DNA from 2 places in the Variovorax sp. PEI5 genome. Region 1 is predicted to be linked to the other one. Evidence: predicted binding sites of a transcription regulator. Region 1 holds the regulator's gene; the other holds the start of a gene.
The links. The regulator FNR, encoded in region 1, switches genes on or off when oxygen is low (the NO sensors DNR and NnrR bind a similar motif). The targets are predictions, from matches to a motif close to TTGATNNNNATCAA.
Positions count from the first base shown of each region.

Region 1 (7,201 bases):
TGGCGCAAGCTGCGCGCGCCGGTGCTGCGGCGGCCGATCGGGCTGGTCAGCCCGCGCCATCGCGGCCTGTCGCCGGCGGCCGAGCGGATGGTCGAGCTGCTCAGAGGCGAGATGGAGCGCGCGCCGCCGGTCGCGGCGGCGGCCTGAGCCGGCGCGTTCGCGGGATCGCGGTCAGGCGCTGCCCGCGTGGCGCGGGGGCGTCGCGGTCGGGCGGTGGTGGAAGTCGGTCCATGCGGCGCGCTCGAAGTCGTAGAGCTTGCAGGTCCGCGCCGTCGCGAAATACCAGCGCCAGGAGAAGTGCTGGATCACGATGCGCCCGGGCAGCAGTTCCTCCATCCGGGCCTGCGCCGCCCGCAGGCGATAGAGCGGGATGCTCATGTCCACGTGGTGCGCCGTGTGCTCCATGATGTGGTGCACCAGGGCGCCGATCCGCCAGGGGAACACCAGGTGCACCGTGGTCGAGACGAAGGGCTGGGCACGCTGCCAGGCCGCGCGGTCGTCGTGCCACGAGATGCGCGGATGCGTGTGATGCACGTAGACCACGAAGCCGATCATCGTGAACCACACCAGCAGGGGCAGCACGAAGGCGGCGAACACCGTGAAGGCGGCGTGTCCGGGCGCCCGCCCCGTCGCGACGGCGGCGCCGACGACGCCCGCCAGCCAGAGCAGCGCGAAGGTCGTCACCAGCCGGCAGTCGCGCGCATACACGGGGCGCTCGGTCTGGGCCGTCCGGTCGCGCGCCATCATCCGGTGCCACCAGATCTCCAGCAGGTAGTAGAGCCCCGGCGCCCAGCCGCTGCGATAGAGGCGTTGCAGCCAGCGCCGGCCGGGACCGAGGGCCTGATATTCGGCGCGCGTCAGCGGCGCCCAGACGAAATCGACGCCCTTCAGATTGGTGAAGCCGTGGTGGACCACGTTGTGCCCCATGTCCCAGAGGCTGTACGGGGTCAGCGAGGGCAGGAAGGCGATGCGCCCGAGCCAGCGGTTGAGCGATCGCCGGGGTGTCAGGCTCTGGTGGCAGGCGTCGTGTCCGATGATGAACAGGCGCCCGATGACCAGGCCCGCGAGGATGCCGCATGCCGTCTGGAGCACCAGGGAATCGAACAGCGCCGCGCCCGCGACGAGCGCCGCCTCCAGCAGCAGGTCCAGGCCCAGCAGCCACAGGGCGCGCGGGGTGCTGCGCCGCGCGAACGGCCGCAGCCATTCGCGCAGGATCTTGCGATGCGGCAGTGTGGCGTCGGTCGGCAGGGCCTGGGGCTGGGGTGGCGGGAGGTCATCGACCGTCGGACGGAGCATGGGAAAGGCAGCGGGCTGTGAAGGAGGCCTGCAGCGTAGGCGCAGTCGCCCATGGCGACGTTGACGCAGATCAGCGAATGGTGGAAACGCATCGCCCGTCCACCGGCGACCCGGCCGGTGCGGGCGCGCGCGTCAGCAGAGCGTGTCGACCAGCCGCCGCAGTCCCGCCGGATCGACCACGCGCACCTGCCGGTGCCGTACCGCCAGCAATCCCTGGTCCTGCAGCTTCGAGAAGGCGCGGCTGACCGTCTCCAGCTTGAGCCCGAGATAGCTGCCGATCTCCTCGCGCGTCATGCGCAGCACCAGCTCGGTCGAGGAGAAGCCGCGCGAGGCGAGCCGCTGCGTCAGGTTGAGGAGGAAAGCGGCCAGCCGCTCCTCGGCGCGCATGCTGCCCAGCAGCAGGATCAGTCCGTGGTCGCGCACGATCTCGCGGCTCATGATGCGGTGGAACTGGCGCTGCAGTGGCAGGAAATCGCGTGACAGCGCCTCCAGTTGCTCGAAGGGGATGACGCAGACCTGCGAATCCTCGAGCGCCACCGTGTCGCAGCTGTAGCGATCGGTGCCGATGCCATCGAAGCCGAGCAGCTCGCCGGCCATCAGGAAGCCGGTGACCTGCTCGCGGCCGTCGGCCGTCGTCACCAGGGTCTTGAAGAAACCGGAGCGCACCGCATAGAGCGAGCGGAAGGGGTCGCGGGCGCGATAGAGCGTCTCGCCACGCGGCACGGCCAGCCGCTGGTCCACCAGCGAGTCGAGCCGTTCCAGCTCGTTGTCCTGGAGGGCGACGGGCAGGCACAGCTCGCGCAGGTTGCAGCTCGAACAGGCGGTCTTCATGGCCTGCACCGAAGGCACGGGACGAGGGGTGAGGAGCGGGGTGTCCATGGGCATCGATCAGTATGCATCGACGGCGTGCATCCCGGTTGACTTCGGTCAAGGGAATGGGACGCCGATCGCGGCACAGTCGTCCGATGCATCCCTCCCCGATCCGCACCGGCCCCTATCCCGGACCCGAAACGATGGCCCGCTACGGCGGCCCCGGTCCCCGCTACACCTCCTATCCGACGGCCGACCGCTTCGTCGAGGCCTTCGGCGCCGACGACTACGCGCGGGCGCTGGCCGCGCGCCGCGAGGGCCGCGGCACGGCATCGCGGCCGATGTCGCTGTATGTGCACATCCCGTTCTGCGAGTCGGTCTGCTTCTATTGCGCCTGCCACAAGATCGTGACGCGCCGGCACGAGCGCGCCGACGACTACCTGCGGCTGCTGATGCTGGAGATCGCATTGCACGAGCGGGCGCTGGGCCTGGGCGCGCCGGTCTCGCGCATCCATCTGGGCGGCGGCTCGCCGACCTTCCTGTCCGACGCGCAGCTGGCGGCGCTGGCGCGACGGCTGCGCCAGGCGTTCGCGATCGAGCCGGACGCGCAATGGTCGATCGAGGTCGACCCCCGTACCGCCGATGCCGAGCGGCTCGAACGCCTGGCCGCCATGGGCTTCAACCGGCTGTCGCTGGGCGTGCAGGATCTCGATCCGGAGGTCCAGCGCGCGGTGCATCGCGAGCAGAGCCTGGAGAGCGTGGAGCGCCTGATCGCGCGGGCGCGCGAGCTCGGTCTGCGCTCGACCAGCATCGACCTGATCCATGGCCTGCCCCGGCAGACGCCGGAGCGCTTCGCCACGACGATCGAGGAGGTCTGCCGCCTGCGCCCGGACCGCATCGCGCTCTATGCGTATGCGCACCTGCCGCGGCGCTTCAAGCCGCAGCGCCACATCGACGCGGCCACGCTGCCATCACCCGCGCAGCGCCTGGCGATGCTGGCGAACGCATCGGGCCGCCTGAGCGCGGCCGGCTACGAGCACATCGGCATGGATCACTTCGCGCTGCCCGGCGATGCCCTGGCCGTCGCCCGCCGGCAGGGTCGTCTGCATCGGGATTTCCAGGGCTACTCCGACCAGCCCGCCGCCGACCTGCTGGGGCTGGGCGTCTCCGCCATCGGCCAGGTGGCGGGCTGCTACAGCCAGAACGAGAAGTCGCTCGCCGACTGGGGCGACGCACTGCGCCAGGGACGCTTCCCCGTGGCGCGCGGTCTGGCCTGCTCGCGCGACGACCTGACGCGGCGCCACATCATCATGGCGCTCATGTGCCAGGGCCGGGTGGAGTACGAGACCATCGCGCAGTCCTGCCTGATCGACATGGAGAAAGCCTTCCACGCCGAGCTCGAGCTGCTGCGGCCGATGGCCGACCAGGGCCTGGTGGCGCTGGAGCCGGGCGCCATCGTCGTCACGCCATCGGGGTGGTACGTGGTGCGCTCGATCGCCATGGTGTTCGACCGCTACCTGCAGGCCGACGCGGCGCGCGCGCAGTACTCGCGCGTCCTGTAGGGCGTGCCGGGCGGCGGGGGGCCGGCGACGCGTCCAGGCGGACGACGTCGTGGCACAGCGCGAGCGGGGCGGGGCGGTGCGACACCAGGATCAGGCCTTGCCGCGTGCGCTCGAGCCGGCGCGCCAGGCGCTCGACCACGCGGGCCTCGGTGACGGCGTCCAGGCCTTCGGTCGGCTCGTCCAGCAGCAGCCAGGGCGCCTCGGACAGGCAGGCCCGCGCCAGGGACAGGCGCCGCCGCTCGCCGCCCGACAGCCGCGCGCCGTCCTCGCCCAGCCAGGTGTCCAGGCCCTGTGGCAGGGCGCGCACGCGCTCGTCCAGCGCGGCGTCGCGCAATGCCAGCCACATCGCGGTCTCGTCGATGTCGGCGCCGGCCAGCGCCAGGTTCTCGCGCACCGTCGCGCCCAGCAGCAGCGCGTCCTGGGGCGACCAGGCGAAGGCGCGTCGCAGCAGGTCGGGATCGAGGTCGCGGTCGGCCAGGTCGACGCCATCGACGAGAACGGTTCCGGGGTCGATGGGGCGCAGGCCCAGGAGCTGCTCGACCAGGGTGGTCTTGCCGCAGCCGGACGGGCCGACCAGGGCGATGCGGTCGCCGGCGCGCAGATGCGCGCGGACCGGTCGCCGCAGATCGATGCAGGGTGCCACGTGGGGTGACTCGTGATCCGGGACGACCGATGGACCGCAGGGAGTGGCCGTGGCCGTTGCATCCGCCGTCCGCTGCGGGTCCAGCAGCCGGTCGAGATGGCGGGTGGCGACCTGGACCGCGCCGCGCTGAGCGAAGCCGCGCGTCCACGGACCCAGGCCCTCCAGCGCCATGAGCATCGCCAGTGCGGCGAGCGCCGCGAGCGGAGCGCCGGCCTGCCACGTCAGGGCGATGGTCGCGGCGACGGCCAGGCCGGCGACGGCGGGCAGCACGGCGTCGATCCAGCCGTCGACACGGGCGAGACGGCCCTGGTGGACTTCGATCGTCCGGCTCGATGCGGCGATGCGCGCGTGCGCCCAGGATTCGAGTCCGTAGCACCGCAGTTCCACGTCGGCGGCGGCGAGACGACCGAGTTCCTCCTTGAGTGCGCCGGTGGCTTCGCGCACGGCCCGGGCGGCGGCGCGCGCGCGCCGGCTCAGATGCCGGATCGATGCGGCGATCAGCAGCGCCGCCATGGCGAGCACCAGCAGCGCCGGCCAGCCGGCCAGCGCGACCAGCGCCGCACCGCAGGCCAGCGCGGCGAGCGCCCCGCGCACGGCGGTGCCGCGGATCAGATGGTCCTCGATCGTCCGGAGGTCCTGCATCAGCGCCGTCGTGGCCTCGCCGGTCGTCACCGTCGTCGTCGATGACGCAGCCGGAGCGCGTCGTCCGCGCGCCGCGCACAGGGCATCGAACAGCATCGGGCGCAGGTGGGCCATGGTGCGCAGCGCGCTCGCGTGTCCGAGCAGGCGCTCGCCATGGCGCGCTCCGGTCCGCAGGATGGCCAGCAGCCGGATGCAGGCGCTCGGCAGCAGGTAGTTGAAGGCTGTGGCGGCCGCCAGGCCCGCGCCGCCCGCCGCCGCCGCGCTGGCGAGGAACCAGCCCGATACGCCCAGCAATGCGACCGAGGCCACGGCCGCCAGCGCCGCGCACAGGCCGGCCTGGCGCCAGGTCCGACGATGACGGCGACGTTGCGTGGCCAGCAGCGTGGCGAGCGACCCGCTCACGCCGGAGCCTCCAGCCGGACCACCACGTCGGCGATGGCGGCGAGCCGTTCGCTGTGCGTCGCGATCACGGTGGTGCGCCCGGCGCGGGTGCGGGCCAGCAGGTCGATCAGTTCGGTCTCGGCCGCCATGTCGAGGTGGGCGGTCGGTTCGTCGAGCAGCCACAGCGAGGCCGGGTCGAGCAGCGCGCGTGCCAGCGCGATGCGTCGGAGTTCGCCGCCGGAGGCGCCGCTGGCGCGATCGTCGAGCCGCGTCGACGCGCCGCCGTCGCGCCGCGCCCGCATCGCTTCCAGGCCGGTCAGCCGGATCACGTCCGCCAGCGCCCGGGGCGAGGCCTCGGGCCGGGTCAGGCGCAGGTTGTCCTCGAGCGTGCCGGGCACGATCAACGGCGCCTGGCTCATCCACGCCGCGCGCCCGGCCAGCGTCTCGTCGGGGGCGAGCATCTCGCCATCGAGCAGGATGCGGCCGGCCGTCCGTGGCGCCGCGCCCATCAACGCGCGCAGCACGCTGGTCTTGCCGCTGCCGGACGGGCCGACGAGCGCCACGGTCTGGCCGGGCGCGATGTCCAGGCACAGGTCGCGCACGGCCGGCAGCGGCTGTCCGGCGTGATGCACCGTGAGGTGCTCGAAGCGCAGGCCGGGCGGCCTGCACCCCGGCATCGCCGCGGCCCGTTGCCGGGGTACCGATGGCTTCGATGCCACGAACGACGTGTCGAAGGCGGCCAGTCGCTCGGCGGCGGTCTGGGCCGCCTGCCGGTCGTGATAGGCCGCCGCGAGCCGCCGCAGCGGGGCGTAGAACTCGGGCGCGAGCGCCAGCACGAAGAAGGCGCTCGCCAGGGTCAGCCGCTCCGGCGCCGGGAACGGCAGCAGGCCCAGCAGGGCGAAGCCGGTGTAGACGGCGACCAGCGCCACGCACAGCGCCGAGAAGAATTCCAGCACCGCCGACGACAGGAACGCCAGGCGCAGCACGCGCAGGGTGCGTCGCGCCACCTGCGCCGAGGCCTCGGCCAGGTGTTGCGCGACGCGCGGCCGCGCACCGAAGGCCAGCACCACCGGCAAGGCGCGCAGCCGATCCGCGAAGACGCCGGAGAGTCGCGACAGCGCCTCGAACTGGCGGCGCGACTCGCTCGCCGATGCTGCGCCCGCCAGCATCAGCAGCAGCATGAACGGAATCAGCGTCGTGGCGAGGATCGCCGCCGTCACCGGACTGGCCCAGGCGACGGCGCCCAGCACCAGCAAGGGCGCCACCACGGCGGCCCGCCGCGCCGGGACGAAGCGTGCCAGGTAGCCATCGAGCGCATCGACCTCGTCGACGGCCAGCTGCATCAGGCGACCACCACCGTCCGTGTCCGGCGCTGCGCGGGCGTCGGCGCCGGCACCCGTGCCGGCGGTGCGTCCCAGCACCTGCCGCACCAGGCCCTGACGGAGGTCGGTCCTGGCCCGTCCCGAGACCCGCGCGCCGAGGCGTCGGGCCCCCATCGCCGCGAGACCGCGCGCCAGTGCCGATGCCACGAGCAGCGAGATCCATGCCGCGAGGCCGTGGCCACCCCCGGCAATCGCGGCGATGGCGCCCGCGAGGCCGCCGGCGAAGCCGATCGCGGCGGCCGTGTCGACCAGCAGCAGCACGGTGGTGCGATCGAGTTCCGGCGCCCGGCGCTCCAGCGATTTCAGGAACAGCCGTCCGGCCGTGGTGGCGGGATCGACCGGCGCGAGAGTGGGAGTGGCCATGCGCCGACGATCGTCGATCCGTCCGGACCGGTCGTTGATCCAGGTCAAGGTTGCTGGAGCGCCCGGCCCTTAAGGTCGCGCCATATCACGAGCGACCCGCTCCGAGGACCCCGATGGACACC
Region 1 is NZ_JBWXPH010000002.1:530,795-537,995, reverse strand. It holds gene AC1MLT_RS18915 (LysR family transcriptional regulator) at 1-147, shown strand, start outside; gene AC1MLT_RS18910 (fatty acid desaturase) at 172-1,296, opposite strand; gene fnr (fumarate/nitrate reduction transcriptional regulator Fnr) at 1,429-2,175, opposite strand; gene hemN (oxygen-independent coproporphyrinogen III oxidase) at 2,262-3,668, shown strand; gene AC1MLT_RS18895 (ATP-binding cassette domain-containing protein) at 3,568-5,355, opposite strand; gene cydD (thiol reductant ABC exporter subunit CydD) at 5,352-7,079, opposite strand; gene AC1MLT_RS18885 (cytochrome ubiquinol oxidase subunit I) at 7,193-7,201, shown strand, end outside.

Region 2 (7,201 bases), 380 kb from region 1:
TGGCCAAGGCGCCACCGGACGGCCTCACGCTGCTGATGGCGCAGTCGACCAGCGTGGCCATCGCGCCGCATCTCTACAGGAAGGTCGGCTACGACACGCTGACCGACTTCGCGCCGGTCAGCCTGGTGGCCCTGGTGCCCAACATCCTGGTGGTTCATCCACAGGTGCCCGTGACCAGCGTCAAGGAGCTGATCGCGCTGGCGCGCAGCCAGCCGCGCACGCTCAACTTCGCCTCCGCCGGCAGTGGCGCGCCCAGCCACCTGGCCGGCGAGATGTTCAACGGCATGGCCGGCGTGCAGATGGTGCACGTGGCCTACAAGGGCGCCGGCCCGGCGGTCAACGCGTTGCTCGCCAACGAGGTGCAGATGATGTTCGCGCCCATCGTGGCCGTGCTGCCGCACGTCAAGGCCGGGCGGCTGCGCGCCATCGCCCTGACATCGGCGCAGCCCTCGGCCAGCGTCCCGGGCCTGCCGACCATCGCGCAGGCCGGCCTGCCGGGCTACGAGATCAGTTCCTGGTTCGGCCTCTTCGCGCCGGCCGGCACGCCCCGGGACATCGTCGACCGCCTGCAGAAGGAGACGGCGCTGATCGTCAGGTCACCGGAGATCAGGGAGCGCTTCGCCCTCGAGGGAGCCGAGGCGGTCGGCGATTCGCCGGCCGAGTTCTCGGCCTTCGTCAGGACCGAATACGCGCGCTTCGAGAAGCTCGTCAAGGACGCCGGCATCGCGCTCGAATGAGCGTCGCGCCGCATCCGGCACCCCCACCCGTCCGCGGGCCGCGACCCGCATCCTTCAGGAGAACACCATGACCACCCCACAGCAGTCCCCCACCGCCGACATCCCGCTCGCCAAGGCCAGGAACGAAGGCGCGGTGGTCGCCGGCGACGGCCGCTACATCTTCAACCTCCAGGAGATGGCCGGCATGGACGCCGGCCGTGGCTACTCGACCGCCTTCGGCCCGGTGGTCGAGGGCGAGCGCATGCAGGTCGGACTGATCCAGAAGGCCCGGGGCACCGGCGCGCGGCCGCACACCCATCCCAACGAGCAGTGGAACTTCATCGTCAAGGGCACGCTGCGCGTGAAGGTCGGCGACCAGCCCGAGCAGCTCTGCGGCCCCGGCACGGTGCTGTACTTCCCGGCCCACATCGTGCACTCCACCGTCGCCACCGCCGACGAGGACGTGGTCTTCTTCACCGTCAAGGACCTGTCGCATGGCATCCATGGCCAGGCCGTCGACGGCCGCGCCACGGGGGGTCATTTCGACGTCTGACGCCATCGATGACGCCGCCGCCCTCACGTATGATCTTCAATTTATCAATGGATCACCGGCGCGCCTCGGCGTGACGGTCGGGAGAACGACTTGACATCGACGACGACGGCGCTCCGCAGGGTGGGCGTGCTGGGCCTGGGGATCATGGGCTCGGCCATGACGGCCAACCTGATCCGTGGCGGCTTCGAGGTGAGCGGCTACGACCCCGTGGCGGCGGCGCGGCGGCAACTCGCGGCCGATGGCGGGCGGGCCCTGCCGGACGCAGCGTCGGTGATCCGCGCGGCCGACGTGCTGCTGCTGTCGCTGCCGGGCGAGCGCGTGCTCGACGACCTCGTCGCCGACATCCTGGCCGCCGGCACTCCCGGGCTGGTCGTGATCGAGACCAGCACGCTGGCGGTGGCCGCCAAGCAGCGCGCGCACGACGCGCTGAGGGCGCGCGACATCGTCCTGCTGGACTGCCCGATCTCCGGCACCGGCGCCCAGGCGGTCACGCGCGACCTCGCGGTCTATGCCAGCGGCGACGCGGCGGCCATCGCGGCGGTGCGGCCGGTGCTCGATGCCTTCGCGCGCGCGACCCATGTGATCGGCGGCTTCGGCAAGGGCATGCACATGAAGCTGATGGCCAACCTGCTGGTGTCGATCCACAACCTCTCGACGGCCGAGGCGCTGCTGCTGGGCCGGCGCATGGGCATCGACCTCGACACGGCGATCGCGGTCCTGTCCGATGGCGCCGGCGGCTCCCGCATGCTGGAGGTGCGCGGCCCGCTGATGAGCCATCGCACCTGGGACCAGGCCACCATGAAGGTGTCGACCTGGCAGAAGGACATCGCGCTGATCGTCGCCGCGCTGGCCGAGGGCCGGGTGCCCGCGCCGCTCTTCAATGCCGCGATCCCCATCTACAACGCCGCCATGGGCATGGGCCTGGGCGATGCCGACACCGCCGCCGTCTTCCACGTGCTGGAGCGGATGTCGAGCCACGAGCCATCGGCGCGATCGGAGTAGGCGGCCGCTTCCGCCCACCGCCACGACGGGCGCCGCCGTCTTGCGCCAGCGCAAGGTGGCGACGCCGGGGCGCCGGGACAATCGCAGGCGTCTCCCCGGCCTCGCGCCGACCCTCTCGAAGTCTCGAAGGACCGGCGCGTCGCGCGGGGCCGGTACGACCCCATCCTTCCTCCCCACCGTGGCCGCTCTCGGTTCCATCCTGGTCCATCTCGACGCCACGGCCTGCGCGGAGGTCCGCCTGCGCATCGCGCACGAACTGGCGGCCGCCCATCGTGCCCGGCTCGACGTCCTATTCGCGGTCTCGCCGCCGCGCCTGTCGCTGGCCTGGAGCGAGATCGGCCTGGACGCCCATCGGCTGGCCCTGCACCTGCACCGGCACGCGCGGCAGCGGGCCCGGACGCTGGCCGCGTTCGAGCGCCTGCAGGGCACCGGCGTGCCGGCCGCCTCCTGGACGCATGCCTGGCACGAACCGGTCGTGGCCGCGGTGGCGCGCCGCGCCTGGCTGTCGGATCTGGTGGTGCTGGGCCAGCATGATCCCCGCGACGCCGCCGCCGCCGACCTGCCGGAGGGCTTCGTCGAAGCGGTCCTGACGGAGAGCGGGCGGCCGGTGCTGATCATTCCGCGCCACGGCCTGGTGGTCGCCCGGCCGGCGCGGGTGCTGATCGCCTGGCGCGAGACCCGCGCCACGGCGCAGGCACTCGTCGCGGCCCTGCCCTTCATGCGGCAGGCCAGCGAGATCCTGCTGGTGGGCACCTGGCCGGCGACACCCCACGACCCGCCGCAGCCCGGACTCGACATCGAGAGTTTTCTGAAACTGCATGGCGTGAGCATCGACCACCGGCATCCGCCCCTGCGCGCCGCGCTGACCGGGGACGACCTGCTGCAGGTCGCCCACGACGTCGCCGCGCAGCTGATCGTCATGGGCTGCTCCGAGCGCGAGCGCCTGCGCCGGCTGGCCTGCGACGAGGCCACGCGCACCGTGCTGACCCGGGCGCGCACCGTCGTGCTGGCGATGCGCTGAGCCCTCCCCGGAGGGTCGCCGGACCCGAGGCTTGACCTGGATCAAGGCCGTCGGCCGGTCACGGGCCTAGGCTGGGGGCTCCACCGCAAACGCCCGAAGGACTCCCCCATGTTCCACAAGATCCTCGTCGCGACCGACGGCTCGGCGCTGTCGCTGAAGGCCGTCGATGCCGCCCTGTCGCTGGCCCGCCGGGAGGGCGCCGAGGTCGTGGCGCTGACGGTGGTGCCCCGCTATCCGATGAGTTTCCTCGACGGCGCGATGACCTATTCGCCCGAGGAGATCGCGCGCACCGAGAAGCGCTGGGCCGACGACGCGCAGGCCATGCTCGAGACCGTCGCGCGCGCCGGCGCGGCCGCCGGCACCCGCGTGACCACGGAGACCGTCAGCTCCGACCACGTGGCCGACGCGCTGCTGGCCGCGGCCCGCAAGCACGGCAGCGATCTGATCGTGATGGCCTCGCATGGCCGCAAGGGCATCCGCAAGCTGCTGCTGGGCAGCGAGACCCAGCATGTGCTCACGCACACCGAGCTGCCGGTGCTGATCCTGCGCTGAATCCGAGTGCCGATCCGGCGGGCGGGGGACGTCCCGACTTGCGTCACCCCATTGAATTAACCCAAAATGGTTAATTCAATGGAGGTCCCTACCGGGTTCCCACCGCATGAACGACGCCCCTCACATCGCGGTCCTGGACGACGAGGTCGACATCACGGTGCTGCTGGCCGGCTACCTGCAGAGCCATGGCTTCCGCGTCACGCAACTGCACGGCGGCGCCGCGCTGACCGAACTCATGGCGCGCGATCCGGCCGATCTGGTGCTGCTCGACCTGGGCCTGCCCGGGGAGGATGGTTTCGCCATCGCGCGGCGGATCCGCGAGAACTGGGGTTGCGGCCTGGTCATCGTCACCGGCCGGGGCGACGCGGTGGACAAGGTGGTCGGGCTGGAGGTGGGGGCCGACGACTATGTGACCAAGCCCTTCGACCTGCGCGAACTGGTGGCGCGCGTGAAGGCCGTGCTGCGGCGCCTGACGGTGGCATCGATGCCACCGGCCAGCCAGGCGGGCATGGCGGGATCGGAGGACCGGCTGCGCTTCGCCGGCTGGCAGCTCGACCTCGCCGCGCGCAGCCTGCTCAACCCGCGGGGCGAGGAGGTCCGCCTGACCGGTGGCGAGTTCGACCTGCTGCGGACCTTCACGCGCCATCCCGGTCGCGTGCTGTCGCGCGACTTCCTGCTGGCGCAGACCCGCCGGCGCGAGAGCGGCCCCTTCGACCGCACGATCGATGTCCAGGTCGGCCGGCTGCGCCGCAAGATCGAGGTCGACATCGAAGCGCCGCGCCTCATCAAGTCGGTCCGGGGCGCGGGCTACATCCTGGTGCCAGCGGTGCTGCATGGCTGACGAGGTCGCGCACGACCCGCAGGCCTGGCGCGCCGGACCGATGCGCGACCTGCCCTCGGAGGTGGCCGAGGGCAGCATCTTCCGCGCGCTGTTCTTCGCCTACCCCGACTCGCTGCTGGTGGTGGACCGATCCGGGCGCATCCTGCTGGCCAATCCCTCGGCCGCCGCGCTGCTGGGCTACACCGAGGCGGAACTGCTGACCCTGAACGTGGACGCGCTGGTGCCCGACGGCATCCGCCCACGCCACGCCGCCGACCGCGAGGCCTATGGCCGCGCGCCGCGTCCGCGCCCCATGGGCACCCACACCGAGCTGATGGCCAAGCGCAAGGATGGCGGCGTGGTGATGGTCGAGATCGCGCTGAGTCCGGTGCAGGATCGCGGCCAGCTGTTCATCGTCGCCGCCATCCGCGACATCGGCGTCTATCCGCGCGTGCGGCAGGCATTGCGGCGCGCCCGCTACAGCGAGCACCTGGCGCAGCTCGGCCGGCTGGCGGTCGACACGCGCGATCTGCAGAACATGCTGCGGCACGTGCCGGAGATCATGGCCGCGGCGCTGCAGGTGGAGGTGGCGGCGGTCTGGCTGCTGGACCGCGATCGCCGCGATTTCCAGATCGCCAGCGGTGTCGGCGCGGTCGCGGGCGAGGAGGTCGGCGCGCGCGTCGCCAACGATCCCGGCACGCCGGCGGGCTACCTGTGCGCCCGGGGCGAGCCGGTGCTGACGGCGGACTACGCCACCGAGGACCGCTTCCCGGTGCCGCGCGCCTGTCTCGATGCGTCCCTGCGCAGCGCGATCGCGGTGCCGCTCAACGACATGGGCCGCGTGACCGGCCTGCTGCTGGCGCGATCGACCACCCCGGGGCGCTTCGGCGACGAGGAGGTGCGCTTCCTGGAAGCGCTCTCCAGCCTGCTGGTCACCAGCCTGCAGCGCGTGCAGACCGAGGAGGAACTGCACCACGCGCGCCGGCTGGAGAGCGTCGGCCGGCTCACCGGCGGCATCGCGCACGACTTCAACAACCTGCTGACCGTGATCCAGGGCAACCTGCAGGTGCTGCAGGAACTGCCGGAGCTGGTGCACGACGCCCAGGCCCGGCAGCTGCTGGGCGCCGCCACCCGCGCCTCGCGGCGCGGCGCGGAGCTCACCGGCAAGCTGCTGGCCTTCTCCCGGCGGCAGGTGCTGCAGCCCGTCGCCGTCGACACGCAGGCGCTGCTGCACTCGCTCGCCGGCATGCTGCGCCGCACGCTCGACCAGCGCATCCGCATCGAGATCGAGGCGGCGCCGCAGCGGCTCCACGTGCGGGCCGACCCGGGCCAGCTGGAATCGGCGCTCCTGAACATCGCCATCAACGCCCGCGACGCCATGCCCGAGGGCGGCACGCTGCGCTTCGCCAGCCGGATCCGCGACCCCCTGCCCGCCGCGCCACGCGAGGATCGCCATGGCGGGGACCGCGCGGCCGCATCCGGCGGCGGCTTCGTCGCCCTCTCGATCTCCGACAGCGGCATCGGCATGCCCGAGGCGGTCCGGGAACGCGCCTTCGAGCCCTTCTTCACCACCAAGGAGACCGGACGCGGCACCGGGCTCGGCCTGAGCACGGTGCATGGTTTCGCCAGCCAGTCGCAGGGCAGCGTGGCGATCGACAGCGAACCGGGGCGGGGCACCACGGTCACGCTCTACCTGCCCCGGGCCGATCCCGAGGGCGCCGGCGACGGCGTCGCGCCCGGCCCGGCCCGCCCCGAGCCGGTGCTGCCGCCCGGCCTGCGCGTGCTGCTGGTCGAGGACGATGCCGAGGTGCGCGCCGTCATCGAGACCTTCCTGCACCAGCTGGACTGCCGGGTGCTGGCCGTCGCCACGGCCGAGCAGGCCCTGCCGGCGCTGGACCGGGCGGCACCGCCCTTCGACCTGCTGCTCAGCGACATCGCCCTGGGCGCCGGCCTGCGCGGCACCGGCCTGGCCGACGAGGCGCAGCGCCGCCGCCCGGCCCTGGCGGTGCTGCTGATGTCGGGCTACTCGCCGGCGCTGGAAGGCGGCGAGCGATCCACCGGCCGGCGGCGCGAGGTGCTGCGCAAGCCCTGCACGCGCTCGGCGCTGGCGCGCGCCATGGCGAACGCGCTGGCCGGGCACGCCTGAGACGCCCGGCACGCGGTGGCCGGCCGCCGCGCGTCGGATCCGGCGCGCATCCATTTCGAAAGTTGACCTGCATCAAGCCCGGGAACGCCGACGTTCCTAACCTTGCCTCCATCGCAGCCCGCAGCCCCGCACCTCCCCGCAGCCCGCATGCAGCGCGTCGTCCCATCCCATGCCGATTCCCGCTCCAGCTCCCGTCCAGGTCGACGCACCGGTTCCGCCGTGGGACGTGACGACGCTCCTGCACCGCGCCCGGCTGCTGCAGCAGTCGGCCCTGGTCACGCACATCCCGCCCCTGCTGCGGGGCCGCCACCTGGCGCTGTGGTGCGAGCCGCCGGCCGTCGAGGGCCCGGGAATGTTCCGTCGGGCGGCCGAGGAGCTCGGCGCCCACGTG
Region 2 is NZ_JBWXPH010000002.1:147,165-154,365, reverse strand. It holds gene AC1MLT_RS17195 (Bug family tripartite tricarboxylate transporter substrate binding protein) at 1-737, shown strand, start outside; gene AC1MLT_RS17190 (cupin domain-containing protein) at 805-1,269, shown strand; gene AC1MLT_RS17185 (NAD(P)-dependent oxidoreductase) at 1,360-2,271, shown strand; gene AC1MLT_RS17180 (universal stress protein) at 2,450-3,292, shown strand; gene AC1MLT_RS17175 (universal stress protein) at 3,401-3,844, shown strand; gene AC1MLT_RS17170 (response regulator) at 3,951-4,685, shown strand; gene AC1MLT_RS17165 (PAS domain S-box protein) at 4,678-6,810, shown strand; gene AC1MLT_RS17160 (Rossmann-fold NAD(P)-binding domain-containing protein) at 6,980-7,201, shown strand, end outside.
Region 2: the regulator FNR is predicted to act here: its motif matches at 3,324-3,337, upstream of AC1MLT_RS17175 (universal stress protein).